Regions from separate parts of the Burkholderia ubonensis genome, predicted to be linked through region 1. Evidence: predicted binding sites of a transcription regulator. Region 1 holds the regulator's gene; each other region holds the start of a gene.
What was found. Region 1 encodes LexA, which represses DNA repair genes until DNA is damaged. Its sites were predicted from a motif close to ACTGTATNNNNATACAGT; they were not measured.
Positions count from the first base shown of each region.

Region 2: the regulator LexA is predicted to act here: its motif matches at 5,143-5,160, upstream of WJ35_RS21905 (DUF2471 family protein).
Region 3: the regulator LexA is predicted to act here: its motif matches at 3,253-3,270, upstream of WJ35_RS06810 (PA0069 family radical SAM protein).
Region 4: the regulator LexA is predicted to act here: its motif matches at 2,091-2,108, upstream of imuA (translesion DNA synthesis-associated protein ImuA).

Region 1 is NZ_CP013420.1:877,664-884,836, forward strand. Features, by position in the region: gene WJ35_RS03910 (sulfate/molybdate ABC transporter ATP-binding protein) at 1-932, opposite strand, end outside; gene cysW (sulfate ABC transporter permease subunit CysW) at 946-1,893, opposite strand; gene cysT (sulfate ABC transporter permease subunit CysT) at 1,890-2,795, opposite strand; gene WJ35_RS03925 (sulfate ABC transporter substrate-binding protein) at 2,886-3,923, opposite strand; gene lexA (transcriptional repressor LexA) at 4,208-4,855, shown strand; gene WJ35_RS03935 (hypothetical protein) at 4,882-5,217, shown strand; gene WJ35_RS03940 (DUF2939 domain-containing protein) at 5,247-5,954, shown strand; gene WJ35_RS03945 (universal stress protein) at 6,066-6,563, opposite strand; gene nodI (nodulation factor ABC transporter ATP-binding protein NodI) at 6,917-7,173, shown strand, end outside.
Region 2 is NZ_CP013422.1:441,061-448,233, reverse strand. Features, by position in the region: gene WJ35_RS21935 (LysR family transcriptional regulator) at 1-670, opposite strand, end outside; gene WJ35_RS21930 (muconate/chloromuconate family cycloisomerase) at 762-1,895, shown strand; gene catA (catechol 1,2-dioxygenase) at 1,928-2,830, shown strand; gene catC (muconolactone Delta-isomerase) at 2,874-3,164, shown strand; gene WJ35_RS21915 (NAD(P)H-dependent oxidoreductase) at 3,259-4,113, opposite strand; gene WJ35_RS21910 (LysR family transcriptional regulator) at 4,202-5,095, shown strand; gene WJ35_RS21905 (DUF2471 family protein) at 5,223-5,627, shown strand; gene WJ35_RS21900 (NADPH-dependent 2,4-dienoyl-CoA reductase) at 5,937-7,173, opposite strand, start outside.
Region 3 is NZ_CP013420.1:1,506,469-1,513,641, forward strand. Features, by position in the region: gene rpsP (30S ribosomal protein S16) at 1-68, opposite strand, end outside; gene WJ35_RS06800 (PQQ-dependent sugar dehydrogenase) at 222-1,358, shown strand; gene WJ35_RS06805 (NINE protein) at 1,483-1,953, shown strand; gene WJ35_RS06810 (PA0069 family radical SAM protein) at 2,026-3,225, opposite strand; gene WJ35_RS06815 (Lrp/AsnC ligand binding domain-containing protein) at 3,331-3,819, opposite strand; gene WJ35_RS06820 (D-amino acid dehydrogenase) at 3,964-5,250, shown strand; gene WJ35_RS06825 (electron transfer flavoprotein subunit alpha/FixB family protein) at 5,577-6,512, opposite strand; gene WJ35_RS06830 (electron transfer flavoprotein subunit beta/FixA family protein) at 6,529-7,173, opposite strand, start outside.
Region 4 is NZ_CP013420.1:2,831,110-2,838,282, forward strand. Features, by position in the region: partial or broken gene WJ35_RS12930 (methyl-accepting chemotaxis protein) at 1-975, shown strand, start outside; gene WJ35_RS12935 (MetQ/NlpA family ABC transporter substrate-binding protein) at 1,102-1,917, shown strand; gene imuA (translesion DNA synthesis-associated protein ImuA) at 2,122-2,829, shown strand; partial or broken gene WJ35_RS12945 (Y-family DNA polymerase) at 2,762-4,245, shown strand; gene WJ35_RS12950 (error-prone DNA polymerase) at 4,252-7,173, shown strand, end outside.

The DNA.
Region 1 (7,173 bases):
TCCAGCTCGACGCGCACCGAGCCGCCGAGCGGCACGACGCGGCGCACGTCCACCGCGATGCCGCTCTGCTGGTCTCCGGCCGGCCGCAGCTGCAGGTCGTGCGGGCGCACGTACGCATGCGCCGGCCCGGCGAAATCGGCGTCGACCGCGATCGGCGCGGCCGCGCCCTCGGCGACGAAGCCGTGTTCGGCGACCGTGCCCGGCAGCCGGTTCGCCGCGCCGAGGAATTCGTAGACGAAGGCGCTCTGCGGATGATCGTAGACGTCCTGCGGGCTGCCGACCTGCTCGACGCGGCCGTGGTTCAGCACGACGATGCGGTCCGCGACTTCCAGCGCCTCCTCCTGGTCGTGCGTGACGAAGATCGTCGAGATGTGCAGGTCGTCGTGCAGGCGGCGCAGCCAGCCGCGCAGCTCCTTGCGGACTTTCGCGTCGAGCGCGCCGAACGGCTCGTCGAGCAGCAGCACCTTCGGCTCGACCGCGAGCGCCCGGGCGAGCGCGATGCGCTGCCGCTGGCCGCCCGACAGCTCCGACGGATAGCGCTGCGCGAGCCAGTCGAGCTGCACGAGCTTCAGCAGCTCGTGCACCTTGTCGCGGATCACGGCCTCCGACGGCCGCTCGCGGCGCGGCTTCACGCGCAGCCCGAACGCGACGTTCTCGAACACGGTCATGTGGCGAAACAGCGCGTAGTGCTGGAACACGAAGCCGACCTGGCGCTCGCGCGCGCCGACCGACGCGACGTCCTGGCCCTGCAGCACGACCTGCCCCGCGTCCGCGTGCTCGAGGCCCGCGATCACGCGCAGCAGCGTGGTCTTGCCGCAGCCCGACGGCCCGAGCAGCGCGACGAGCTCGCCCGCAGGAAAGTCGAGCGAGACGTTGTCGAGCGCGGTGAAATCGCCGAAGCGCTTGTGCAGATGACTGACGGTGATGCCCATTCTGGTTGCCTCTTTACGAATTCGACGAAGTGACGGCGGGGCCGGCATGCGCGGGAGCCGCGTCGCGCGCGCCGGCCAGATCGGCCGCGAGATGGCGCTCCGCGAGCAGCTTCAGCGCGAGCGTGACGAGCGCGAGCAGCGCGAGCACCGACGCCACCGCGAATGCGGCCGCGAAGTTGTACTCGTTGTACAGGATCTCGACGTGCAGCGGCATCGTGTCGGTCACGCCGCGGATGTGTCCGGACACGACCGACACCGCGCCGAACTCGCCCATCGCGCGCGCGTTGCACAGGATCACGCCGTACAGCATGCCCCACTTCACGTTCGGCAGCGTCACGCGGCGGAAGATCTGCCAGCCCGACGCGCCGAGCACGCGCGCGGCCTCCTCCTCGTCGCTGCCCTGCGCCTGCATCAGCGGAATCAGCTCGCGCGCGACGAACGGGAACGTGACGAAGATCGTCGCGAGCACGATGCCGGGCACCGCGAAGATGATCTGCACGTCGTGCGCCTGCAGCCACGGCCCGAGCCAGCCCTGCGCGCCGAACAGCAGCACGTAGATGAGGCCCGAGATCACCGGCGACACCGAGAACGGCAGGTCGATCAGCGTCGTCAGCAGCGCCTTGCCGCGGAATTCGAACTTCGCGATCGCCCACGACGCGCACACGCCGAATACGAGGTTGAGCGGCACGGCGATCGCCGCGACGGTCAGCGTCAGCTTGATCGCCGACCATGCGTCCGGATCGGCGAGCGACTCGAGATAGAAGCCGGCGCCCTTTCTCAGCGCCTCGAAGAACACGGCCGCGAGCGGCACGACGAGGAAGAACGCGAGGAACGCGAGCGCGATGCCGGTGAGCAGCCAGCGCACGGCGCGCGGCTCGCTGACCGGGTCGAGCCGCTTCGCGGCGCGCGCCTGCGCGGCGGTGGACGGGGGTTTCAGCACGGCGGTGGCCTCCTGGCTCATCGTTGGCCTCCTGCGGCGGCGGTGGCGGCGGTCGCGGGCGCGCTCGCGGCGCGGCCGGACGATGCGGCGCGGCTCGTGCGGCGCTGCAGATACCACTGCAGCGTGTTGATCAGCAGCAGCATCACGAACGACACGACGAGCATCACGACCGCGAGCGCGGTCGCGCCCGCGTAGTCGTACTGCTCGAGCTTCGTGATGATCAGGAGCGACGTGATCTCGGACTTCATCGGCACGTTGCCGGCGATGAAAATCACCGAGCCGTATTCGCCGAGCGCGCGCGCGAACGCGAGCGCGAAACCGGTCAGGAGCGCCGGCAGCACGGCCGGCAGCACGACGCGGCGGAACGTCAGCCAGCGCGACGCGCCGAGGCACGCGGCGGCCTCCTCCTGCTCGCGCTCGAAATCCTCGAGCACCGGCTGCACGGTGCGCACGACGAACGGCAGCCCGATGAAGGTCAGCGCGACCAGCACGCCGAGCGGCGTGAACGCGATCTTGATGCCGAACGGCGCGAGATACTGGCCGACCCAGCCGTTGGCCGCGTAGACGGCGGCGAGCGAAATGCCGGCGACTGACGTCGGCAACGCGAACGGCAAGTCGACGATCGCATCGACGACGCGCTTGAACGGGAACGTGTAGCGCACGAGCACCCACGCGACGAGAAAGCCGAACACCGCGTTGATCAGCGCGCCGCCCAGCGCCGCCGAGAACGTCAGCCGGTACGACGCGAGCACGCGCGGCGACGCGACGGCCGCGATGAACTGGTCCCACGAGAGCGTCGCGGTCTTCAGGAACGTGGCGGCAAGCGGAATCAGCACCACGAGGCTCAAATAGGCCACCGTGATGCCGAGCGTCACGCCGAAGCCGGGCAGCGCGCTCGGCTTGCGAAAGGTGTACGTCGTCATCGGATGCTCTTGCTGGGTCGAATCACATGGGTCCGGCGCGAGCGCCGGGGGTGCGGCGCGCTGCTGTCGCGCGCCGCTGTCGTTATGTCGTCACTGCGGCTTGTAGATCGAATCGAACACGCCGCCGTCGGCGAAATGCGTCTTCTGCGCATTCGTCCAGCCGCCGAACGTGTCGTCGACCGTGTACAGCTTCAGCTTCGGAAACTGCTTCGTCAGCTCCGCCGGCACGTTCTTCGAGCGCGGCCGGTAATAGTTGCGCGCGGCGATCTCCTGGCCCTGCGGGCTGTACAGGTAGTTCAGGTACGCCTCGGCGAGCTTGCGCGAGCCCTTCTTGTCGACCACCTTGTCGACGATCGCGACCGGCGGCTCGGCCAGGATGCTCACCGACGGCACGACGATCTCGAACTTGTCGGCGCCGAATTCCTTGATCGACAGGAACGCCTCGTTCTCCCATGCGATCAGCACGTCGCCGATGCCGCGCTGCACGAAGCTCGTCGTCGCGCCTCGCGCGCCCGAGTCGAGCACGCCCGCGTTCTTGTAGAGCTTCGTGACGAAGTCCTTCGCGGCCTGCTCGCTGCCGCCCGGCTTGTGCACCGCGTACGCCCACGCGGCGAGATAGTTCCAGCGCGCGCCGCCCGAGGTCTTCGGGTTCGGCGTGACGATCGACACGCCCGGCTTCGTCAGGTCGTCCCAGTCCTTGATGCCCTTCGGATTGCCCTTGCGCACGAGGAACACGATCGTCGACGTGTACGGCGACGCGTTGTCGGGCAGGCGCTTCTGCCAGTCCTTGCTGACGAGCCCCTTGTTCGCGAGCGCGTCGATGTCGTACGCGAGCGCGAGCGTCACGACGTCGGCCTGCAGCCCGTCGAGCACCGAGCGCGCCTGCGCGCCCGAGCCGCCGTGCGACTGCTTGAAGTTGACGGTCTCGCCCGTCTTCGCCTTCCATTCCTTGCCGAACGCCTGGTTGAAGTCCTGATACAGCTCGCGCGTCGGGTCGTACGACACGTTCAGGAAAGTCGTATCGGCATGCGCCTGCGCGACGACGCCCAGCGCCGCGGCCGCGCCCAGCGCGAAGGTTGCGATCAAGCGGCGCGCCCCGCCCGCCAGTCCCGTATTGCGCTTCACCATCGATGCTTCTCCCGTGTTGTCGGTCATGTTGTCGGTATTGCGAGATGCGAGCCAGTCTATCGAACGGGTTACATGATTAAAAATAATCGTTCCTCATTTTTTAATATTGAAAAGTGCTAAAGCAGACGGCATCGACGGTTACAGCGGACGAACCGGCGTCCGGACGTCGCCGGATCGCGCATCGCGCCGGAATCGACGCGATCGCGACGAACCTCAGGTAACACTTGAAATTCCCCGGGTACTGTATAAAAATACAGCTCACTGTCTATCCATACAGTTGAGCCATGACCAAACTCACCGCACGCCAGCAGCAAGTGTTCGACTTGATCCGCCGCGCGATCGAGCGCTCCGGCTTCCCGCCCACCCGCGCCGAGATCGCGGCCGAACTGGGATTCAGTTCGCCCAATGCAGCCGAGGAGCACCTGCGCGCGCTGGCGCGCAAGGGCGTGATCGAACTGGCGGCCGGCGCGTCGCGCGGCATCCGCCTGCTCGGCGGCGACGACGCGCCGCACCAGTTCACGCTGCCGCACGCGGCCCTGATGCAGCTGTCGCTGCCGCTCGTCGGCCGGGTCGCGGCAGGTAGCCCGATCCTCGCGCAGGAGCACATCTCGCAGCACTTCGCGTGCGATCCCGCGCTGTTCTCCAGCAAGCCGGACTACCTGCTGAAGGTCCGCGGCCTGTCGATGCGCGACGCCGGCATCCTCGACGGCGACCTGCTCGCCGTGCAGAAGCGCACGGAAGCGAAGGACGGCCAGATCATCGTCGCGCGTCTGGGCGACGATGTCACCGTCAAGCGCCTGAAGCGCCGGCCCGGCGGCCTCGAGCTGATCGCGGAGAACCCTGATTACGAAAACATCTTCGTCAAGGCCGGCAGCGCGGAATTCGCGCTGGAAGGCATCGCCGTCGGGCTGATTCGCTCGGGCGAATTCTGACCATCCGTCTCGCTCAGGAGAACACCATGGAACGCCTTGCCCGCCTGCTGCCTTTCCGCCAATTCGGTCGCCTGCGCCACCTGCGCGGCCGCACGCCGTGCGCGCCGCTGACCGCCGCGGCGCCCACCGGTCAAGAAGAAGCAGTCGAACGGCAAGCGTCGTTGCTGCCGTCGGCGCTGCCCGCATTCGCGCGGGTATCGCTGAACGCCGGTCTGAACCACGCGGAACCGGCGCGCCGCGCGCCGGTGCGCGTCTATCATGGTTCGTCGCGCCTGATCATGGTCGGGACGATCGACGCGGTGTGCCGGATGATCGATCACTGCATTGCCGAGGAACGTTCGATCGCGCAAGGCAGTCTCTGATTGCGGAACGTTCCCGCACCGGAGGCATTGTGAATTACGCACCGGGCCGCCCCAGGCGGCTCAAACCCCTGTTGATCGTCGTGCTGGCCGCCGTCGTCATCGCGGCGATCGGCTGCGCGTATGCGTCGCCCTACGTCGCGCTCGGCCGCCTGAAATCGGCGATCGATGCGCGCGATGCGCAGGCGGTCAGCGAGTATGTGGATTTCCCGTCGCTGCGCATCAGCCTGAAGCAGCAGGTCACCGACGAGTTGATGCGCCGGATCGACGCCAAACGGCAGAACAATCCGTTCGCCGCGATCGGCGCGTTGATCGGTTCAGCGTTGATCGGGCCGCTGGTTGACGCCTACGCGACCCCGGAAGGCGTTGCGGCGCTGATGAGCGGCATCCCGCCGCGCGGTAGTCCCGGCGAACGGCCTCCCGAATGGGCCGGCTCGCCGTCGAGGTCGCCGTCAGGCACCGCGCCAGCCAGCGCGCCGGCTGTGCCACCGTCGAGCGCCGGCAGTCCAGCGAGCGTGCCGGCAGCCGCCAGCGGCGCCACCTCGGTCCCGGTGCCAGCTCCCGCCCCAGCCGGCGCGAGCGATCCCGGTCGGACACAGCAAACGAGCGCGGGCTACCGGAACATCGACGAATTCGTCGTGACGTACCAGCGCAACGCGGATGGGACGCGCTACGCGGCGATTCTCCACCGCGTCGGGCTGTTTTCGTGGAAGCTGTCCGCGATCGACCTGCACGGCTGAGCGCGCGTTGCCGGTAGGCGGTGCCGCGGATGCGGCACACGGCACGCGCTCATCGCGAAGCCAGCGAGCTGGTCATGCGGCAAACGCGTGCATCCTCGTGCCATTAGCCCACTATTTACCGCTCGCGGTAGCCGCCTCGCGCTCGCGTGCGATTTCGGCCTTCTGCTCTTCGGCGGACGAGCACGCCACCAGGATGCTGCAGTTCACGCGGTCGAGCAGTTGCGTATTGCCCGAGCCCATCCACCATCTCGACAACCCGCTGCGGCAGCGGTGCCCGACCACGATCAGGTCGACCTTCAGTTCCGCGGCGAGGTTGGCAATCTCGTCGATCGGGTAGCCGAACGCGAAATGCCCTTCCGCCTGCAATCCGCGTTCGCGCAGCCAGTCCACGCCTTCCTGCAGGATTTCGCGCGCCGTTTCCTCGAAGCGGCCACACGCGACATCGGTCAACAATCCGGCGCTTTGCGCAATGCTCGAACGCATGTCGACGACGGACAGCAGGTGCGTCTCGGCCTTCAGGTCCAGCGCGAGATTGGCACCGCAGCGCAATGCCTTGCGTCCCTCGAGCGTGCCGTCATAACACAGCAGAATCTTGTTGTAGCTAGCCATGAGCCCTCCCATACGAGACAACGAACCCTACGCATTCATCATGGTGCGCCGCAATTCGGGACGCAAGGGATGGAAAACGCTGATTCGCCCCGTGGGGCCGATCCGCGATGATGCGGTGCATGATCGGCATGCGCCGGCACCGCGCTGCGCGCACACGCCCTGAAGGCGTGCAGGCAATGCACTAGAATGGCCCGGTCGTGCCGCCCGTTCGCGTCACGCGCAGGTTGCGCGCCGTATCGCGCTTTCCCGTCATGCCGGTGCGACCGTCAACCGGCGCATCGGTTCGCGCCCGGCTTCGGCGCGCACGGTCGCCGGACGTGTCCGCCACGCTGCATCCAACGACAACATTGCCCATGTCCGTCGCACCGATCGATTTCCAGAACGTCGAAAAGCGCTATGGCGGCAAGCTCGTCGTCAACGGCCTGTCCTTTCGCGTCCATGCCGGCGAATGCTACGGCCTGCTCGGGCCGAACGGCGCCGGCAAGACCACGACGCTGAAGATGCTGCTCGGCATCACGTATCCGGACGCCGGTGCGATCTCGCTATGCGGCGAACCGGTTCCGGCGCGCGCGCGCCGGGCGCGCCAGCGGGTCGGCGTCGTGCCGCAATT
Region 2 (7,173 bases), on a different replicon from region 1:
GCACCTCGTGCACGCCGGCCGGCGCGAGCCCGCCGTCGCGCAGCGCGGACAACTGCTGGTCCGCGAAACTCGGCCGCGGCGTGCTCGGATAGACGATCAGCGTCTCGTTCGCGACGTCGGCCAGCGCGAGCGGCCGATCCGGATCGGCGAGCGGATGCCCGGCCGGCAGCGCCGCGATCAGCTTCTCCTCGATCAGCGCCTCGCGCACGAGCTGATCGTCGTCGAACCGCAGGCGGCCGAACCCGACGTCGATCCGCCCGCCTTTCAGCGCGCCGAGCTGCTCGAGCGTGAACATTTCGATCAGCGACAGCTCGACGTCCGGCCGCGTCTCGCGGAACGCGCGAATCACGTCCGGCAGCGCGCCGTACAGCGTCGAAGGCACGAAGCCGATCACGATCCGCTCCGACATCTGCGCGAGCCGCCGCGTCAAGGGCCCGAGCTCGTCCGCCTGGTCGACGAGGCGCTTCGCCTGCGCGTAGAACACCCGGCCCGCCTCGGTCAGCTTCAGCGGCCGCGCGCCCCGCTCGAACAGCGGCAGGCCGATTTCGTCCTCGATCGCCTGCAGCTGGCGGCTCAACGGCGGCTGCGTCATGTGCAGGCGCTCAGCGGCCCGCGTGATGTTCATTTCCTCGGCGACGGCAATGAAATACCGGAGCTGACGCAATTCCATTGCATACCTCGAAAGTATGGAAGTAGTCGGAAAGAGTGTTGGACGCCGCCGGGCGGAAGTTCCTACCATGTGCACCAACAGGAGGAATCGCATGATAGCAACTGCCGCCACCATCGAGCGCGTCGAGACGCTGCTCGTCGACGTGCCGACGATCCGCCCGCACAAGCTGTCGGTCGCCACGATGAATTGCCAGACCCTCGTGCTGGTCCGGGTTCGATGCTCGGACGGTATCGAAGGCGTCGGCGAAGCGACCACGATCGGCGGCCTCGCGTACGGCGAGGAAAGCCCGGAAAGCATCAAGGTCAACATCGACACCTATTTCGCACCGCTGCTGCAGGGCATGGACGCGACCCGTCCGGGCGCCGCGATGGCGCGCGTGCGCAAGCTGTTCCAGGGCAACCGCTTCGCGAAGTGCGCGCTCGAGACCGCGCTGTTCGACGCGCAGGCGCGCCGCCTCGGGGTGCCGCTCTCCGAGCTGTTCGGCGGCCGCACGACCGATGCGGTGGACGTCGCGTGGACGCTCGCGAGCGGCGACACGCAGCGCGACATCGCGGAAGCCGAAGCGATGCTCGAAGCGCGCCGCCATCGCGCGTTCAAGCTGAAGATCGGCTCGAACGCGGTGGCCGACGACGTCGCGCACGTGATCGCGATCAAGCGCGCGCTCGGCGAGCGCGGCGATGTGCGGATCGACGTGAACCAGGCGTGGACCGAAACCGATGCGATCTGGGCCGGCCCGCGTCTCGCGGAAGCCGGCGTGAGCCTCGTCGAGCAGCCGATCGCCGCGACCAACCGCGCGGGCCTGAAGCGCCTCACGCAGCTCGCGCAGATACCGGTCATGGCCGACGAGGCGCTGCACGGCCCCGTCGACGCGTTCGCGCTCGCGCAGGACCGCGCCGCCGACGTGTTCGCGGTGAAGATCGCGCAGTCGGGCGGCCTGCAGGGCGCGGCGAGCGTCGCGGCGATCGCGGCGGCGGCCGGCATCGCGCTGTACGGCGGCACGATGCTCGAAGGCGCGGCCGGCACGATGGCGTCCGCGCAGCTGTTCAGCACGTTCGGCGCGCTGCAATGGGGCACCGAGCTGTTCGGCCCGCTGCTGCTGACCGAGGAGATTCTCGTCGAGCCGTTGCGTTACGAGGATTTCAAGCTGCACCTGCCGGCTGCGCCCGGCCTCGGCATCACCTTCGACTGGGCCCGCATCGAACGGATGCGACGCGGCGCCCGCTGATCCCCCGCCATACACCGATATTGGAGACACGCATGAACAAGGACGCCATCGACGCGCTGCTGAAGACCTTCGACGATGCCGCCGAGAAGCCCGGCAACCCGCGCGTGCGCGCGATCGTCAACCGGATCGTGAAGGACCTGTGCTACACGATCGAGGATTTCGACGTGCAGCCGAGCGAGTTCTGGACCGCGCTCAACTACCTGAACGAAGCCGGCAGCGAATTCGGCCTGATCGCCGCGGGCCTCGGCCTCGAGCGCTTCCTCGACGTGCGGATGGACGAGGCCGAAGCGAAGGCCGGCATCCACGGCGGCACGCCGCGCACGATCGAAGGGCCGCTGTATGTCGCGGGCGCGCCGGAATCGGTCGGCCATGCGCGCCTCGACGACGGCACCGATCCGGGCCAGACGCTCGTGATGCGCGGCCGGGTGCTCGGCGACGACGGCAAGCCGCTCGCGAACGCGCTCGTCGAGGTGTGGCACGCGAACCATCTCGGCAACTACTCGTACTTCGATCAGTCGCAGCCGGCGTTCAACCTGCGCCGCTCGATCCGCACCGATGCCGAGGGCCGCTACAGCTTCCGCAGCGTGCTGCCGGTCGGCTACAGCGTGCCGCCGGGCAGCAAGACCGAGCAGCTGCTCGACCAGCTCGGGCGCCACGGCCATCGTCCCGCGCACATTCACTTCTTCGTTTCCGCGGACGGCTATCGCAAGCTGACGACGCAGATCAACATCGAAGGCGATCCGCACATCTGGGACGACTTCGCATTCGCGACGCGCGAAGGGCTGATCCCGAAGATCAAGCAGGCCGAAGGCGCGGAAGGCAAGCCTTACGACGTCGATGGCCAGTTCGCGCTGATCGACTTCGACTTCACGCTGGTCAAGGAACGGCAGCACGTACCGGCGAGCGATGTCGAACGCGCACGCGCGCAGGCCTGAGCGGCCGTAACGTTCGACGAACCGACAATACAAGGAGCGCAGGATGCTGTTTCATGTGGAAATGACCGTCAACCTGCCGCACGACATGGACCCGGTGAAGGCGGCTACGTTGAAGGCCGAAGAGAAGGCGATGTGCCAGCGCCTGATGCAGGACGGCGTCTGGCGGCATCTGTGGCGGATCGCGGGGCAATATGCGAACGTCAGCATTTTCGACGTCGAGAGCGTGCAGCAGCTGCATGACGTGTTGAGCCAGTTGCCGCTGTTTCCGTATATGAGCGTCGAGGTGCGGGCGCTGTGCCGGCATCCGTCGTCGGTTCGGGACGACGATCGCTGAGATCCGTGCAGCCCGTGAAGCCCGTGCTGCCCGTGCCGGCGCTTGTCCGGCGGCGCACGGGCCGCAGTCCGTTACGACCCGACGAACGCCTGCCTCACGCGGCGTTCGCCGCTGCGGACGCGGGATCGCGCGCGTTGTTGGGCGGCGCGTCGGGTGCATCGTGCGCCTCCTCGTGCGCGACGTGCACCGCGAACCCCACGCTGCCGGGCGCGATCTCCGCCTTCAGCGTCAGCGCCGGAATCTCGTAGTCCCCCGCGTTCTGCCGCCGGAACGGAATCGGCTGCGCGGTCCATAGCTCATCGAGACGCTTGCCGAGCGCCGCGCGTGTTTCGTCGAAGCGCACGTCGTTCATCTTTCCGGTACGGTGGATCGCGAACGGCGGCAGCACGTCGAACCCCGGGTAATACAGGATCCCGTGCTGAATCGGAAACAGCACGTCGTCGATCGGCCCGTTGATGCCGCGCGGGCCGTAGTGCGACTCCCACCCGCCTGTCGTGACGACCAGCATCGCGCGCTTGCCCGCGAGCGACCCTTCGCCGTACCGGTCGCCCCAATGCGTATCCGAGTGCTCGCCGACGCCATACGCGAACCCGTACGCATACACGCGCTCCACCCAGCCCTTCATGATCGCCGGCATCGAGAACCACCACATCGGAAACTGCAGGATCACCGCATCGGCCCACTTCAGCTTCGCCTGTTCGCGCGCGATGTCGTCCCGCTGCGTCCCTTGCGCGAATGCGCGCTTCGAATCGAGCGACGGATCGAAACGCGCGGCGGGCGGCCGGTCCGTGACATCGTCGCCGTCGAGCGTCGCCTTCCAGTTCATCACGTACAGGTCGGACACCTGCACCGCATGCCCGGCAGCCTCGAGACGCTGCACGGCGAAATCCCGCAGCGCGCCGTTCAGCGACCGCGGTTCGGGATGGGCATAAACGATCAGCACGTTCATGGCCAAGACACTCCGTTGCTTGAATGTCGGCAGGATGCCGCGCCGCCAGGTATATTGGAAATGAATTTCCGGAATTCCAGGTATAGCGATGAACAATCTCAGACGACTGGACCTGAACCTGCTCGTCACGCTCGACGTGCTGCTGTCCGAGCACAACGTCACGCGCGCGGCCGAAAAGCTGAGCATGTCGCAGCCGTCGGTCAGCGTGCAGCTGCAGAAGCTGCGCGACGTGTTCGGCGATCCGCTGCTGCTGCCCGGCCCGCGCGGGATGCGGCCGACCGCGCGCGCCGAGGCGCTGCGCGAACCGCTGCGGGAAGCGCTCGACGCGGTCGAACGCGCGGTGCTGCCCGCCACGCCGTTCGATCCCGCGACCGCGACGCACACCTGGAACGTGGCCGCCACCGACTACGGCGAATCGACGATCGTGCTGCCGGCGCTCGCCACGCTGCGGTCCGCCGCGCCCGGCACGCGGCTCGCGGTCGTCGAGCTCGCGCCGCCACGCATCGAGAAACAGGCGGAACGCAGCGAAATCGACCTGGCGTTTCACACGACCGAAGGTTCGCCGGCGGGCATGCGGCGTCTGCCGCTGTTCGTCGAGCGCTACGTGCTCGTCGGCCGCGCCGGGCATCCGAAGCTCAGGCGCCGGCCCACGCTCGCGCAGTTCGGCACGCTCGAACACGTGATCGTGTCGCCCGACGGCGGCGGCTTCGTCGGCGTGACGGATGACGCGCTCGCGAAGCGCGGCGCCACGCGCCGCGTCGTGCTGTCCGTGCCGCATTTCCTGTTCGTGATGTCGGCCGTCGCGAACACCGACCTCGTCGCGATGCTGCCCGAGCGTCTCGTGCGCGACGCACCCGCGCTGCGAGTCGTCGACGCGCCGGTCGAGGTACCCGGCTATGAAATGTCGATGCTGTGGCACGAACGCTCGCATCGCGATCCGGCGCACCAGTGGCTGCGCGAGACGATCGCCGCGGCGGTGTGACACGGTCGTACCACTGCCCGCACGAAGGACTTGAAACCGGATCGAACACTGTATATATTCACAGTGTTTTTGCATCATTCGACCCGAATTCCGTCAACCATGGCGGACGGACTTTTGTGAGGCGACCATGTTCCAGCCATCCGCTTTCGATCCCGAACAACCCGGCTTCAATCCCGTCCACTTCGAGCGCGCCGCGCAGCGGGCAGCCGTCGACCTGCAACGCGTCGTCGGCGGGCCCGCGCAGCGCGCGCTCGGCCTGCGCCGTCGCACCCACCCGGCCGCGGTCCGCACGCTCAGCTGGCAGGCGCTGCTCGACGTCGAGGACCTGGCGTTCTCCAATGCGGGGTTTCTGAACCGGAACGATCCGGCGGTGGTCGACGCGTTCATCCGGCTGCGCGACAGCCGGATGGTGGCCGCGGATGTCGACGAGCCGGTCGACTGGCGCCGCGACGACGACGACCTGCCGGCCGTCTACCTGATCGTCAAGGCGATGCTCGAAGCGGAACGGGAAGAGCGGGCCGAAGCGGCGTAAGGCGGGTGGCGGGTCGGTCGGGCTGGCGGGAAGCCGGCGGGCAGAACGCGCCGAGAGTGGGTCGGTCGCGCTCGGCATCGCGGGCGTGGGCCGTGTCGGGCCGAGTTAGCCGAGTTGGGGCCGGGGCTGAGTTGGCCGAATTGCGCGTATTGCGTGCGCTGCTCCGTATCGCGCGGCGCCGCGACGGTGCCAATCCGCGCCACCGCCCTGCGCGGAGATCGCCGCTTCATCGAAACAAACGCGCGCCCATCGCCCAGCCAAACCGCCGCACCGCCGCGCGCGCCATCGAAACGTCGAACCGAGCGCCGATTACAGCCGCGCCGCCAGCCGCGCGCCCTGATCGATCGCGCGCTTCGCGTCGAGCTCGGCGGCCAGTTCCGCGCCGCCGATCAGGTGCACCGCGCGCCCCGCCGCCCGCAGCGGCTCGACGAGCGCGCGCTGCGGCTCCTGCCCGGTGCACAGCACGATCGTGTCGACCTCGATCAGCGCCGGATCGGTGCGCTTCTCGCCGTACGACACATGCAGCCCGCGGGCATCGATCCGCTCGTAGTTCACGCCGCCGATCATCTTCACCTGCTTCATCTTCAGCGTCGCGCGGTGGATCCAGCCGGTCGTCTTGCCGAGCCCCTTGCCGAGCGGCGCGGCCTTGCGCTGCAGCAGCGTCACCTCGCGGGCCGGCGGCGCGACCTGCGCACGCGTCACGCCGCCGCGCGTCGCGGCCGGATCGGTCACGCCCCACTCCGCCTTCCATTCGTCGAGATCGAGCGCGGGCGACGCGCCGTCCTGCACCAGGAACTCGGCGACGTCGAAGCCGATCCCGCCCGCGCCGACCACCGCGACCCGCTTGCCGACCGGCTGGTTGCCCGCGAGCACGTCGATGTAGCTGAGCACGTTCGGCCCGTCCTGCCCCGGAATCTTCGGATCGCGCGGCGCGACGCCGGTCGCGAGCACGATCTCGTCGTAGCCGCCCGCGATCAGGTCGTTCGCGTCGACACGCCGGTTCAGGTGCAGCGCCACGCCCGTCAGCTCGATCTGGCGACGGAAATAGCGTAACGCCTCATGGAACTCCTCCTTGCCGGGAATCCGCTTCGCCATGTTGAACTGGCCGCCGATGTCGGCCGCCGCGTCGAACAGGTCGACGCGATGGCCGCGCTGCGCGAGCACGGTCGAGCACGCGAGCCCGGCCGGCCCCGCGCCGACCACCGCGATGCGCTTCGCCTTCGGCGCGGGCGTGTATGTCAGTTCCGTCTCGTGGCACGCGCGCGGGTTCAGCAGGCACGACGCGATCCGGTTCTTGAACGCATGATCGAGGCACGCCTGGTTGCAGCCGATGCAGGTGTTGATCTCGTCCGCACGGCCCCGTGCGGCCTTGTTCACGAACTCGGCATCGGCGAGCAGCGGGCGCGCCATCGACACCATGTCCGCGCAGCCGTCCGCGAGGATCTGCTCGGCGACTTCCGGCCGGTTGATCCGGTTGGTCGTCACGAGCGGAATGCCGACCTCGCCCTTCATCTTCTTCGTCACCCACGCGAACGCGCCGCGCGGC
Region 3 (7,173 bases), 630 kb from region 1:
TCGGTAGCGACGATGTTGTAGAACGGGCGCTTCTTCGAGCCGCCGCGAGCCAGACGGATGATAACCATATGAAATCCTTCGGGAAAACCGGGTTCGAAACTACTGAAACGTGCGATTATAGCTGGAAACCAGAGGCACAACAAACACTTACGCGCAAAAAATCCGCGAACGCCCGACCGCCGGGCATACAATCGGCCTGTCCAGGACCGTCCGCCGCCGCCATGCCGCCGCTTCGCGCCGTGGCGCGCCGCGCGCAGCGCCGCGTCGCGGCGCTCGTTGCCGGCGTCGCCTGTCTCGCCTCCGCAACGACGTTCGCCGCCGGCCTGCCGGTGAGCGAACTCGTCGTGCCGCCCGGTTTCCACGTGTCGCTGCTCACTGATGCCGTGCCGACTGCACGGGAAATGGCTTGGTCGCCGCGCGGCATCCTGTATGTCGGCACCCGCGAAGGCCGCGTGCACGCGCTCGTGATGAGGGAGGGCCAGATCAGCGCGCATTACGTGATCGCGTCCGGGCTCGACATGCCGGTCGGCGTCGCCTACCGGGACGGCGCATTGTACGTGTCGGCCGTATCGCGCATTGTGCGCCTCGACCGCATCGACGACCAGCTTGCCGCGCCGCCGAAGCATGTGGTCGTCACCGATGCGCTGCCGGCCGAGCACCATCACGGCTGGAAATTCATCGCGTTCGGGCCGGACGGCAGGCTGTACGTGCCGACCGGCGCACCATGCAACGTATGCCTCGCCGACCGCAACCGGTTCGCGGTCATCGCGCGCATGAATCCGGACGGCAGTCACCGGGAGGTAGTCGCGCGCGGCGTGCGCAATACGGTCGGATTCGCGTGGCATCCGGACACGGGCGAGCTGTGGTTCACCGACAACGGCCGCGACTGGATGGGCGACGACGTGCCGGACGACAAGCTCAACCGCGCGCCGCACGCGGGCCTCGACTTCGGCTTCCCCTATTGCCACGGCGGCGACACGCCCGACCCCGAGTACGGCAGCCATGACGCGTGCCGCCGCTACACGGGCCCCGTGCTGAAGCTCGGCGCGCATGTCGCCTCGCTCGGCATGCGCTTCTACACCGGTTCGATGTTTCCGGCCGCGTACCGCAACAACATCTTCATCGCCGAACACGGCTCGTGGAACCGCCGCACCAAGGTCGGTTATCGCGTGATGCGCGTCGTGGCGTCCGCCGACGGCAGCCACGCGCAGCAAACGCCGTTCGTGACCGGCTGGCTGCGGCCCGACGGCACCGTATGGGGCCGCCCGGCCGACGTGCTGGCGCTGCCCGACGGCTCGCTGCTCGTCAGCGACGACTACGCGGGTGCGATCTACCGCATCACCTATGCGGCACCTTGACGCAGAGCAGGGGTGACCGCCTCCACCACCGCATCGTAGAATGCGTGCCGGGCTGCACGCCCGCGCCGCGTCTGCGGCGGTCCATTCCAACGCCCCATTCCAACGACATTACGCCCGCCCATCCATGTCCAGCAGCAGCACCGCCCCGATCCGCCGCTTCCGCTCCAAGACGCTTACCGCCGCCCTCGCGTTCCTGTTCGGCTCGATCGGCGCGCATCGCTTCTATCTGTACGGCTTTCGGGACGTCTATGGCTGGGCGCATCTGCTCGCGACGATCGTCGGCATTCCCGGCTTCCTGCTGCTCGCTGCGACCCAGCGCACCGCCGGCCTCGGCTGGTGGCTGGCGCTGCCCGGCGCGATTTCGCTGCTGGCGGCCTTCCTCGCGGCCCTCGTCTACGGCTTGCGTCCGGATGAAAAATGGGATGCGCAATTCAATGCGGACACCGGCAGGCACAGCCGCTCAGGCTGGACGGTGATCTTCGTCGTGATCTTCTCGCTGCTGATCGGCGCGTTCCTGCTGATGACGGCGCTCGCGCTCTCGTTCCAGACGTATTTCGAGTCGCAGGTCGAAGCGGCCAAGCAGATCTCGCAATAAATACACGGGAGCGACGCGCCGGGTGCCCGCTGCGCCGGCGGCGTCGCGCCCTATTCGACGGCGCGCCGGGAACTAGAAGAGACTCAACTGCGTGTCATCGCGCGAACGGGCGTTTGATGATCGAGGGGCGGCCGCCCTTCCCACCTCCGGCCCCGGAAGGCCGCCCCGCGGATGGCCGCCCCGCGGATGGCCGCCCCCTCCAAACTGCGACAGATCGAGAATGCCGTTCGCACGTTCGTTCAGCCCAAGCCGCTTGACCGCCTGACGAAAGCGCTGCTTCAGCAGATCCGCCCAGATCCCTTCGCCCTTCATCCGCTTGCCGAAATCCGAGTCGTAGTCCTTGCCGCCGCGCATGTCGCGCACGCGGTTCATCACGCGCTCCGCACGATCCGGGAAATGTGCGGTCAGCCAGTTCCTGAACAGCGGCGCAACTTCCCAGGGCAGCCGCAGGATGATGTAGCTCGCGTGCGTCGCGCCCGCTTCCGCGCACGCTTCGAGCACCCGCTCCAGGTCCGGCTCGGTAACGAACGGAATCACCGGCGCGATGCTCACGCCGACCGGCACCCCCGCGTCGCGCAGCGCGCGGATCGTGCGCAACCGGCGGGCCGGCGTCGCAGCGCGCGGCTCGAGCGTGCGCGCAAGTTCCGCGTCGAGCGTCGTGATCGTGACCGCCGCCATCACCTGCCCGCGCGCCGCCATCGGCGCCAGCAGGTCGAGATCGCGCTCGATCAGCGACGATTTGGTGATCGCGGCGAACGGCAGCCCGTGATCGTGCATGACCTGAATCACGCTGCGCGTGATGCGCAGGTCCCGCTCGACCGGCTGGTATGCATCGGTATTGACGCCGAGCGCGATCGGCTCCGGCACGTAGCGCTTTCTGGAAATCTCGCGCTCGAGCAGTTCGGCCGCGTTGACCTTCGCATAGATGCGGCTCTCGAAATCGAGCCCCGGCGACAGGCCGAGATAGCTGTGAGTCGGCCGCGCGAAGCAATAGATGCAGCCATGCTCGCAGCCGCGATACGGATTGAGCGACACGCTGAACGGAATGTCGGGCGACTGGTTGCGTGTGAGGATGCTGCGCGCCCGCTCCTCGAATACCTGCGTGCGCAGCGGGGCCGGCAAATCGGCGTCGTCCGCCTCATGCGTCCAGCCGTCGTCGACCGCCTCGCGAAGCGCCATCTCGTACCGCCCCTGCAGGTTGTCGACCGCCCCGCGCCCCTTGCGAGGCATGGGCGGCGCAACCGGAAATTCATTATCGGATCGATCGTCCATCGCCTCACCCAGTCACCTGCACTCAATACTGTATATTTATACAGTATTGAGTGCAGCGTGCCAAGAGCGAGACAAGGGCGAAACGAGGGAGGCGAGACAGGCAATCTATTCGTCGACCGAAATCGTCAGCGTCTCCTTGATTTCCTCCATCACGACATAGCTCTTCGACTGCACCGCGCCCGGCAGCTGCAGCAGGATGTCGCCGAGCAGCTTGCGGTAGTCGGCCATCTCGCCGATCCGCGCCTTGATCAGGTAGTCGAAATCACCGGACACGAGATGGCACTCGAGCACCTCGTCGATCTTCATCACCTCCCGGCGGAACTGCTCGAACATGTTGCCGCCCTTGTGACCGAGCGTGATCTCGACGAACACGAGCAGCGCCGCGCCGAGCTGGGCCGGATCGACCCGCGCATGATAGCCGGTGATCACGCCGTCGCGCTCCATGCGCCGCACGCGCTCGATGCACGGCGTGACGGTCAGTCCGACCTGCTCGGCGAGATCCTTCATCGCCATCCGGCCGTCGTTCTGGAGCAGTTTGAGGATGCGCCGGTCGAGCTTGTCGAGCGTGCGCACCGGTTGGCGTTGCGTTCTCATTTGTTTATGCTGAAAAGCCGAAAAATACGATAACAAAAACTGCACATTCGACAATACCATAGCGCAAAAAACTAGATCAGCTAGAGGTTACACGGAGCCGCGGGTGCATCCGGCCTCGAACTGGTCCTTCCATCTGGAGCAGCTATGCGAGTCGTCGTTCTCGGCAGCGGTGTAGTGGGCGTGGCAAGCGCGTATTACCTCGCGCGCGCCGGTCATGAAGTCACGGTGATCGACCGGGAGGCCGGCCCGGCGCTCGACACGAGCTTCGCGAACGCGGGCCAGATCTCGCCCGGCTACGCGGCGCCGTGGGCCGCGCCCGGCGTGCCGCTGAAGGCGGTCAAGTGGATGTTCGAGAAGCACGCGCCGCTCGCGATCCGCCTCGACGGCACCCGCTTCCAGCTGCAATGGATGTGGCAGATGCTGCGCAACTGCACGGCCGAGCGCTACGCAGTGAACAAGGGCCGCATGGTTCGTCTCGCCGAATACAGCCGCGATTGCATCCAGGCGCTGCGCGCCGACACGGGCATCGAGTACGAAGGCCGCACGGGCGGCACGCTGCAACTGTTCCGCACGCAGCAGCAGCTCGACGGCGCGGCGAAGGACATCGCGGTGCTGCAGGACGCCAACGTGCCGTTCGAACTGCTGTCGCCGGCCGAGCTGAAGAACGCCGAGCCGGCGCTTGCCGCGGTGTCGCACAAGCTGACGGGCGGCCTGCGCCTGCCGGGCGACGAAACCGGCGACTGCCAGCTGTTCACGACGCGCCTCGCCGCGCTCGCCGAAGGGCTCGGCGTCAAGTTCCGCTACAACACGCCGATCGACGCGCTCGCGGTCGCCGGCGGCAAGATCGCCGGCGTGCAGTGCGGCGGCGAGATGGTGCGCGCTGACGCTTATGTCGTCGCGCTCGGCTCGCACTCGACCCGCTTCATCGCGAACCTGATGAAGATTCCGGTGTATCCGCTCAAGGGCTATTCGATCACCGCGCCGATCGTCGACGAAGCGGCAGCGCCGGTGTCGACGGTGCTCGACGAGACGTACAAGATCGCAATCACGCGTTTCGACCAGCGCATCCGCGTCGGCGGGATGGCGGAAATCGTCGGCTTCGACAAGCACCTGCGCGACGCGCGCCGCGAAACGCTCGAAATGTGCGTGAACGACCTGTTCCCGGGCGGCGGCGATACGTCGAAGGCGACGTTCTGGACCGGCCTGCGCCCGATGACGCCGGACGGCACGCCGATCGTCGGTCGCACGCCGGTGTCGAACCTGTTCCTGAACACCGGTCACGGCACGCTCGGCTGGACGATGTCGTGCGGCTCCGGCCAACTGCTCGCCGACCTGATTTCCGGCAAGAAGCCTGCGATCCAGGCGGACGACCTGTCGGTGCACCGTTACCTGAAGGACGTGGCAGGCCAGCCGCGACCCGCTTACGCGTAAGCCGGAACGGCCCGTGGCGATACGGGTCCGCTGCATCGGCAAGAAAGGCGCCCTCGGGCGCCTTTCTCGTTTCGGCGAGCGAAAATGGCGGTGCGAGCGGCGACCCGCCACGAGGCTACAGCCAACCGGCGCATGCGCTCGTCGCCCGTCGAGCGCGTCGCCGCCGCCAATCGCGCGTGCGCGACGATCCGTTCCACACGGCACCGTACGATCGCGACCATGCCCGGCCAACGACAGCCGCTCGTCTCGAGCGACACCACAACAAAAAAGGGGCGCTCATCGCGCCCCCTCTTCGAACATGCACACCGCCGCAGCGGCGCGCAGCATCAGCCCAGCGCGCTCACGAGCTCCGGCACGAGCGTGAACAGATCGCCGACGAGACCGTAGTCTGCGACGCTGAAGATCGGCGCTTCCGGATCCTTGTTGATCGCGACGATCACCTTCGAATCCTTCATGCCCGCCAGATGCTGGATCGCGCCCGAGATGCCGACCGCGATGTACAGCTGCGGCGCGACGATCTTGCCGGTCTGGCCGACCTGGTAGTCGTTCGGCACGTAGCCGGCATCCACTGCGGCGCGCGATGCGCCGAGTGCCGCTTGCAGCTTGTCGGCCAGCGGCTCCAGCACCTTCGTGTAGTTCTCGCCGCTGCCCAGGCCGCGGCCGCCCGACACGATGATGCTGGCCGACGTCAGCTCCGGACGGTCCAGCTTCGTCACTTCACGGCTGACGAATTGCGACTTGCCGGCGTCCGCTGCCGCGTCGATCTTCTCGACCGCCGCGCTGCCGCCTTCCGCCGCAACCGGATCGAAGCCCGTCGCACGCACCGTGATCACCTTGATCGGGTCGCTCGACTGCACCGTCGCGATCGCGTTGCCCGCGTAGATCGGGCGCTCGAACGTGTCGGCCGAATCGACCGCCGTGATGTCCGAGATCTGCGCGACGTCCAGCTTCGCGGCGATGCGCGGCGCGATGTTCTTGCCGTAGGCGGTCGCCGGCGCGAGGATGTGCGAGTAATCCTTCGCGATGTTCAGCGCCGTCGCCTCGACGTTTTCCGCGAGGCCTTCGGCCAGCTGCGGCGCGTCGGCCAGCAGCACCTTCGACACACCCGCGATCTTCGCTGCTGCGTCCGCCGCGCCCTGCGCGTTGTGGCCCGCGACCAGCACGTGAATGTCGCCGCCGATCTTCTGCGCCGCCGCCACCGTGTTCAGCGTCGCGGCCTTGATCGACGCGTTGTCGTGTTCTGCAATCACCAGAATCGTCATTTCCTTGCGCTCCCTCTTACAGCACCTTGGCTTCGGTCTTCAGCTTCTCGACCAGCGTCTTCACGTCCGGCACCTTCACGCCGGCCGCGCGCTTCGGCGGCTCGGCCACCTTCAGCGTCTTCAGACGCGGCGTCACGTCCACGCCGAGGTCTTCCGGCTTGACCGTTTCCAGCGGCTTCTTCTTCGCCTTCATGATGTTCGGCAGCGTCACGTAGCGAGGCTCGTTCAGGCGCAGGTCGGTCGTGACCACCGCCGGCAGCGTCAGCGACAGCGTTTCCGCGCCGCCGTCGACTTCGCGCGCGACCGTCGCACGGCCGTCGGCGATCGTCACCTTCGACGCGAACGTCGCCTGCGGCAGGCCCGCGAGCGCAGCGAGCATCTGGCCGGTCTGGTTCGAATCGTCGTCGATCGCCTGCTTGCCGAGGATCACCAGTTGCGGCTGCTCCTTGTCGACCAGCGCCTTCAGGATCTTCGCGACGGCGAGCGGCTCGACGCTGTCGTTCGACTCGACGAGGATCGCGCGGTCCGCGCCGATCGCCAGCGCCGTGCGCAGCGTTTCCTGCGCCTGCGCAACGCCGACCGACACCGCGACGATTTCCGTCGCCACGCCCGCTTCCTTCAGGCGCACCGCCTCTTCAACGGCGATTTCGTCGAACGGGTT
Region 4 (7,173 bases), 1.3 Mb from region 1:
GCGATGGTCGTGATCATCCGCAACGTGCGCGGCAGCCTCGGCGGCGAGCCGGACGAAGCCGCGGCGCTTGCGGCGCGCATCGCGGGCGGCGACCTGACGCAGCCGGTGCCGGTGCGCGCAGGCGACCGCACGAGCATGATGGCGGCGATGCATGCGATGCAGGATCGCCTGCAGGCGACGATCGGCGGCATCCGCCAGTCGGCCGAATCGATCGCGTCGGCGAGCCGCCAGATCGCATCCGGCAACGACGACCTGTCGCAGCGCACCGAGGAGCAGGCGGCGTCGCTGGAGGAGACGGCGGCGAGCATGGAGCAGCTGACCGCGACCGTGAAGCAGAACGCCGACAACGCGCGGCAGGCGAGCGGGCTCGCGAACAACGCGTCGGACATCGCGCGCGCCGGGCACGACGTCGTGAATCGCGTGATCGGCACGATGGGCGAGATCGACGACAGTTCGCGCAAGATCGCCGACATCATCGGCGTGATCGAAGGCATCGCGTTCCAGACCAACATCCTCGCGCTGAACGCGGCGGTCGAGGCGGCGCGCGCGGGCGAGCAGGGCCGCGGCTTCGCGGTGGTCGCGGGCGAAGTGCGCTCGCTCGCGCAGCGCAGCGCGACGGCCGCGAAGGAGATTCGCGCGCTGATCGTCGATTCGGTCGATCGGGTGCGCAACGGCTCGACGCTGGTCGGCCAGGCCGGTACGACGATGGGCGAGATCCTGCAGGCGGTCGCGCGCGTGACGGACATCATGGGCGAGATCGCGGCGGCGTCCGAGGAGCAGGCGAGCGGCATCACGCAGGTCGGCCGGGCGGTCACGCAGATGGACCAGGTGACGCAGCAGAACGCGGCGCTCGTCGAGGAAGCGTCCGCGGCCGCCGCGTTGCTGCAGGAGCAGGCTGCGCGGCTGCGCGACGCGGTGGGGGCGTTCCGGGTCGGCGACGCCGGCGCGGCGCGCACCCGGCCGTCCCCCGCATAGCGCATACCCATATGAGCGGGATGTATTTCACTTCCCGCCGATCCTGTGACACCATTTGCCCCTTTCCGCGAGCCGGGACATACCCGCATCGCGCCCTTTTATAGTTAGCAAGAAGGCGAGAAACAGATGAAGCGTCGCAGTCTCCTGAAAGTGTTTTCCGTGCTGGCAACCGGCGCCGCGCTGACGATGTCGGCGGGTGCGCATGCCGAGGACAAGGTGATCAAGGTCGGCACGGTGGCCGGTCCGGACGCGGAAGTGTGGCAGGTCGTGCAGAAGGTCGCGAAGGAGAAGGAAGGCCTGAACGTGAAGGTCATCGAGTTCAACGACTACGTGCAGCCGAACGCGGCGCTCGACGCGGGCGACCTCGACGCGAACAGCTTCCAGCACCAGCCGTACCTCGACAGCCAGGTGAAGCAGCGCGGCTACAAGCTCGTCAGCGCGGGCCTGACCTACATCTCGCCGATCGGCGTCTACTCGAAGAAGGTCAAGGCGCTGAAGGACCTGCCGCAAGGCGCGAAGCTCGCGGTGCCGAACGATCCGTCGAACGAGAACCGCGCGCTGCTGCTGCTGCAGGCGCAGGGCGTGATCAAGCTGAAGGCGGGCGCGGGCACGGGCGGCAACAACGCGACGGTGCTCGACATCGCCGACAACCCGAAGAAGCTGAAGATCTCCGAGCTGGACGCGGCGCAACTGCCGCGCGTGCTGTCGGACGTCGACGCGGCCGTGATCAACACGAACTACGCGATCGCCGCGAACCTGCAGCCGACCAAGGACGCGATCGCGCTCGAATCGCTGACGAGCCCGTACGCGAACCTGATCGCGGTGCGCGCGAAGGACAAGGACCAGCCGTGGGTGAAGAAGCTGGTCAAGGCGTACCAGTCGACGGAAGTGCGGGAATTCATCAAGAAGCAGTTCAAGGGCTCGATGGTCGCGTCGTTCTGAACGCCGCACACCGGTCCGATTGCCGACCCGAAGGGCCTGCCGCGCGCAGGCCCTTTTTCATTGGGGCGGGTGCTGGCCCGTGGCCGCTGGCGGCGCGTGCGGCATGCGCTGCGTTCATCTGACGAAAGGCCGGTTTCGTGCCGAGACTGTGCGACGCGAGCGCATTGCCATATACTGTATATCCATACAGTTGTGGGTGGCATCATGCTCGCATCCTCCATTTCTCCTGAATCCCTTCATCCGTCGCTCTGGCGCGGCTCGCAGCTCGCGCGCGGCGGTCCGCGCACGATCGACACGGGTTTCGCGTCGCTGTCCGCCGAGCTGCCGGGCGGCGGCTGGCCGGTCGGCGGGCTCGTCGAGCTGCTGGCCGCGCAGCCGGGTTGCGGCGAGATGCGGCTGCTCGCGCCCGCGCTCGCGCACACCGTCAGCGCCCGTCGGCCGCTCGCGCTCGTCGCGCCGCCGCGCTCGCCGCATGCGACCGCGCTCGCCGGTCTCGGCGTGCCGGCCGACGCGCTGCTGTGGCTGCGCGCCGGCAGCCGCACGGACGCGCTGTGGGCCGCCGAGCAGGCGCTCAAGACCGGCTGCTGCGGTGCGTTGCTGCTCTGGCAGGATGCGCGGCCCGATGCGCTGCGACGCCTGCATCTCGCGGCCGCGCGCACGGGCGACACGCTGTTCGTGATGCTGCGCCCGCTGCAGGCCGCGCGGCAGCCGTCGCCCGCCGTGCTGCGCGTCGCGCTGCATCCCGTGCCGGGCGGCGTGTCGCTCGACATCGTCAAGCGTCGCGGGCCCGCGCGCGGCGAGCCGCTCGTGCTCGACCTGCCGTCGCCCATCGTGGAGAGCCGCTATGCGCGTCTTGCTCGGCATCCATCTGCCGCTTCTGCCGCTCGACGTGTGCGCCCCGCCGCCGTCTGACGGCGAGGCCGGCTGCGCGGTGCTCGAGCAGGGCGTCGTGCTGATCGCCGACGCGGCCGCGCACCGGCAGGGCGTGCGCGCGGGCATGAAGCGCGGCGGCGTGCTGACGCTCGCGCCCGACACGCAGCTCGTCGAGCGCGATCCCGCGCGCGAGGCCGATGCGCTGCGCGCGGTCGCGCTCGCGCTGCTGCGTTTCTCGCCGTGCGTCGCGCTCGACGACGAAGCGACGCTCGTCGTCGACGTCGGCCCGAGCCTGCGCCTGTTCGGCGGCCTGCCGTCGCTGTGCCGCCAGGTGCGCGCGACGCTCGCGGCGCTCGGCTATGCGGCGCGCCTGTCCGCCGCGCCGACGGGGCGCGGCGCGTGGCTGCTCGCGCGCGCGTCGGCCCGCTCGCGCAGCCGGCGCCGGGTGGCCGGCCATGCGTCGCTCGTCCGCGCGCTCGACGCGCTGCCGTGCGTGCTGCTGCCCGACGCGCGTCCGTATGCGGACTGGTTCGACGGCCTCGGCTGCCGCACGCTGGCCGATCTGCGCGGCCTGCCGCGCGCGGGGCTGCAGCGCCGCTGCGGTCCCGCGCTGCTGGCCGCGCTCGACCGCGCATACGGCGATGCGGTCGAGCCGCTTGCGTGGATGCCGGTGCCGCCCGTGTTCGACGTGCGGCTCGAATTGCCGGAGCGCGTCGAATATGCGGAAGCCGTGCTGTTCGCCGCGCGACGGCTCGTCGTGCAGCTGTGCGGCTGGCTGGCCGCGCGGCAGCTGTCGCTGGCCGCGATGACGTTCGGCCTCGAGCACGAGCGCGGCCGCCAGGCGGTGCCGCCGACGTCGCTCGAGCTCGCGTTCGCGGCGCCCGCGCGCGACGACGCGCACTTCATGCGGCTGCTCGGCGAGCGGCTTGCCCGCGTCGAGCTGCCCGCCGCGGTGATCGCGGTGCGCCTGACGGCCACGCGCGTCGAGTCGGTCGCGCCGCCGGCCGATGATCTGTTTCCCGAGCCGGGCGGCACGCGCGAGACGCGTGCGCGGCTCATCGAGCTGCTGGTCGCGCGGCTTGGCGCGGAGAACGTGCTGCGCGCGGCGCCCGTCGCCGATTACCGGCCCGAGGCCGCGAACCGCTGGCTGCCGCTCGACGCGCCGGCCGGCAACCGTGCGCCGGCCTGCCGGCCGCGCCGCCGCGTCCCGTGTGGCTGCTGGCCGAGCCGCAGCCGCTGCTGATGCGCGAGGACCGGCCGGTGTTTGGCACGCCGCTCAGGAAGATGTCGTCGGCCGAACGGATCGATGCGGGGTGGTTCGACGGCCAGCGTGAGAGGCGTGATTACTACGTTGCGCAGGACGAAGCCGGCGCGTGCTACTGGATCTTTCAGGAACTGCCGAGCGGAAGCAGCGGGACCGAACCGCGCTGGTTCCTGCACGGCTTGTTCGGATGAATGGCGATGGCTGCGGAATTCAAGGTTCTTCCCGACTATGTGGAGCTGTTCTGCCGGTCGAACTTCTCGTTCCTGCATGGCGCGTCACATGCGGAGGAGCTGGTCGAGCGTGCGGTGGAGCTTGGCTACCGTGGTATTGCGATCACCGACGAATGCTCGCTCGCGGGCGCGCCGCGGATGCATGTCGCGGCCAAGGCGAAAGGGCTGCCGCTGATCGTCGGCGCGTACTTCGAGGTGACGCCGGATGACGTTTCGCCCGGCCACGATCCGGGCCCCGGCGCGTTCGGGCTCGTGCTGCTCGCGCAGAACCGCGAGGGCTACGGCAACCTGTCGGAGCTGATCTCGTGGCGGCGGATGGCATCGCCGAAGGGCACGTACAGGCTGACGGCGCGAATGTTGTCGAGACCGCCCGAAGAATTCGCGCACCTGCGCGGGATGCCAGGCTGCTTCGCGATTCTCGTTCCCGCCTATCCGGTGCGCGCGGATGTGCTCGATGCGCAGGTCGCGTGGTTTCGCGCGACGTTCGGCGAACGGGCGCGGCTCGGGCTCGTGCAACTGCAGCGCGCGCTCGACGGCGCGCAGCGCGAGGAGATTCGTATGGCCGGCGCACGGCGTGAAGTGCGCGTCGTCGCGCTCGGCGATGTGACGATGCATCGACGTTCGTGCAAGCGGTTGCAGGACACGATGACGGCGATCCGGCTCGGGATGCCGGTTTCGGAGTGCGGGTATGCACTCGCGCCGAACGCGGAGCAGCATTTGCGCTGGCGGCGGCAGATCGCGCAGTTGTTTTCGCCGGACGAGATCGCGCAGACGTGCGCGATTCTCGATGCGTGTCACTTCGAACTCGACTCGCTGCGCTACGAGTATCCCGACGAGATCGTGCCGAAGGGGCACACGCCGACGAGCTATCTGGAGCAGGAAACCAGGGCAGGGGCGGCCGAGCGCTATCCGCAGGGTGTGCCGGAGAAAGTGGAGAAGCAGATCCGCCATGAGCTCGACCTGATCGCCAGGCTGAGCTACGAACCGTTCTTCCTGACCGTCTACGACATCGTCAAATACGCGCGCAGCCAGAACATCCTGTGCCAGGGGCGCGGCTCGGCGGCGAATTCGGTCGTCTGTTATTGCCTCGGCATCACCGAGGTGAATCCCGAGCAGAGCACGATGCTGTTCGAGCGCTTCATCAGCGCGGAGCGCGGGGAGCCGCCCGACATCGACGTCGACTTCGAGCATCAGCGCCGGGAAGAGGTGATTCAGCACATCTACAGAAAATACGGCAAGGACCGCGCGGCGCTCGCGGCCGCCGTGTCGACGTATCGTCCGCGCGGCGTGCTGCGCGAAACCGGCAAGGCGCTCGGCGTCGATCCGATGCTGATCGACCGCGTCGCGAAGGGGCACCGCTGGTTCGACGGCAGCCGCGATCTGCTTCAGCAGTTCGCGACGGTCGGGCTCGATCCCGATACGCCGCTGATCCGCGCGTGGGCCGATCTTGCCGCGCGGCTGCTCAATTTTCCGCGCCATCTGTCGCAGCACTCGGGCGGCTTCGTGATCAGCCGCGGCAAGCTCACCCGGCTCGTGCCCGTCGAGAACGCGGCGATGGACGGCCGTCGCGTGATCCAGTGGGACAAGGACGACCTCGAAGCGCTCGGACTGATGAAGGTCGACGTGCTGGCGCTCGGCATGCTGTCGGCGCTGCACCGCGCATTCGACCTGCGCACCGCGTGGCGCGGGCCGCCGGAGCCGGACGGCAAGCCGTTCACGCTGAAGCACATTCCGCAGGATGACGAAGCGACCTACGACATGATCTGCCGCGCCGACACGGTCGGCGTGTTCCAGATCGAATCGCGCGCGCAGATGTCGATGCTGCCGCGTTTGCGGCCGCGCACTTACTACGATCTGGTGATCGAGGTCGCGATCGTGCGGCCGGGGCCGATCCAGGGCGGCGCGGTGCATCCCTACCTGAAACGGCGGCAGGGGCTCGAAAAGGTCAGTTACCCGAAGGAGGATCTGAAGCCGGCGCTCGAACGCACGCAGGGCGTGCCGATCTTCCAGGAGCAGGTGATGCAGGTCGCGATGATCGCGGCGGGCTTCACGCCCGGCGAAGCCGACGAGTTGCGGCGCGCGATGGCCGCATGGAAGCGCAAGGGCAATCTCGAGAAGTATCACCGCAAGATCGTCGACGGCATGCGCGAGCGCGACTATCCGCCCGAATTCGCCGAACAGATCTTCGAGCAGATCAAGGGCTTCGGCGATTACGGTTTCCCCGAGAGCCATGCGGCGAGCTTCGCCAAGCTGGCCTACGCGAGCAGCTGGCTCAAGTGCCACGAGCCGGCGATCTTTCTCGCCGCATTGCTGAACAGCCAGCCGATGGGATTCTATCCGCCGTCGCAACTCGTGCAGGACGCGAAGCGGCACGGCGTGCAGGTCCTGCCGATCGACGCGACGAAGAGCGGCTGGGAGGCGTCGCTCGAAGCGCTGCCGGGCCAGCCGCGTCCACATGGACAGCCGGCCGTGCGGCTCGGCCTGTCGCTCGTGCGCGGCCTCGGCGAAGCCGCCGCGCGCCGGATCGAAGCCGCGCGCGCGGCCGGTCCGTTCGAAAACGTCGACGCACTCGCGCGCCGCGCGCAACTCGAACGCCGCGATCTCGAAGCGCTCGCCGCCGCGAACGCGCTAGCGACGCTCGCCGGGCATCGCCGCGATGCGCTGTGGCAGGCCGTCGCCGCGGCGCCGGAGCGCGACCTGCTCGCGGCCGCGCCGATCGACGAGCCCGAGATGCCCGCGCTCGGCGCGCCGTCGGAGGCCGACGACGTCCTCGCCGATTACCACACCACCGGCCTCACGCTGAACCGCCATCCCGTCGCCCTGCTGCGGCCCGCGCTGCGCGAGCGGCGGCTGTCGTCCGCGGCCGAGCTGCGCGACCGCCCCGACGGC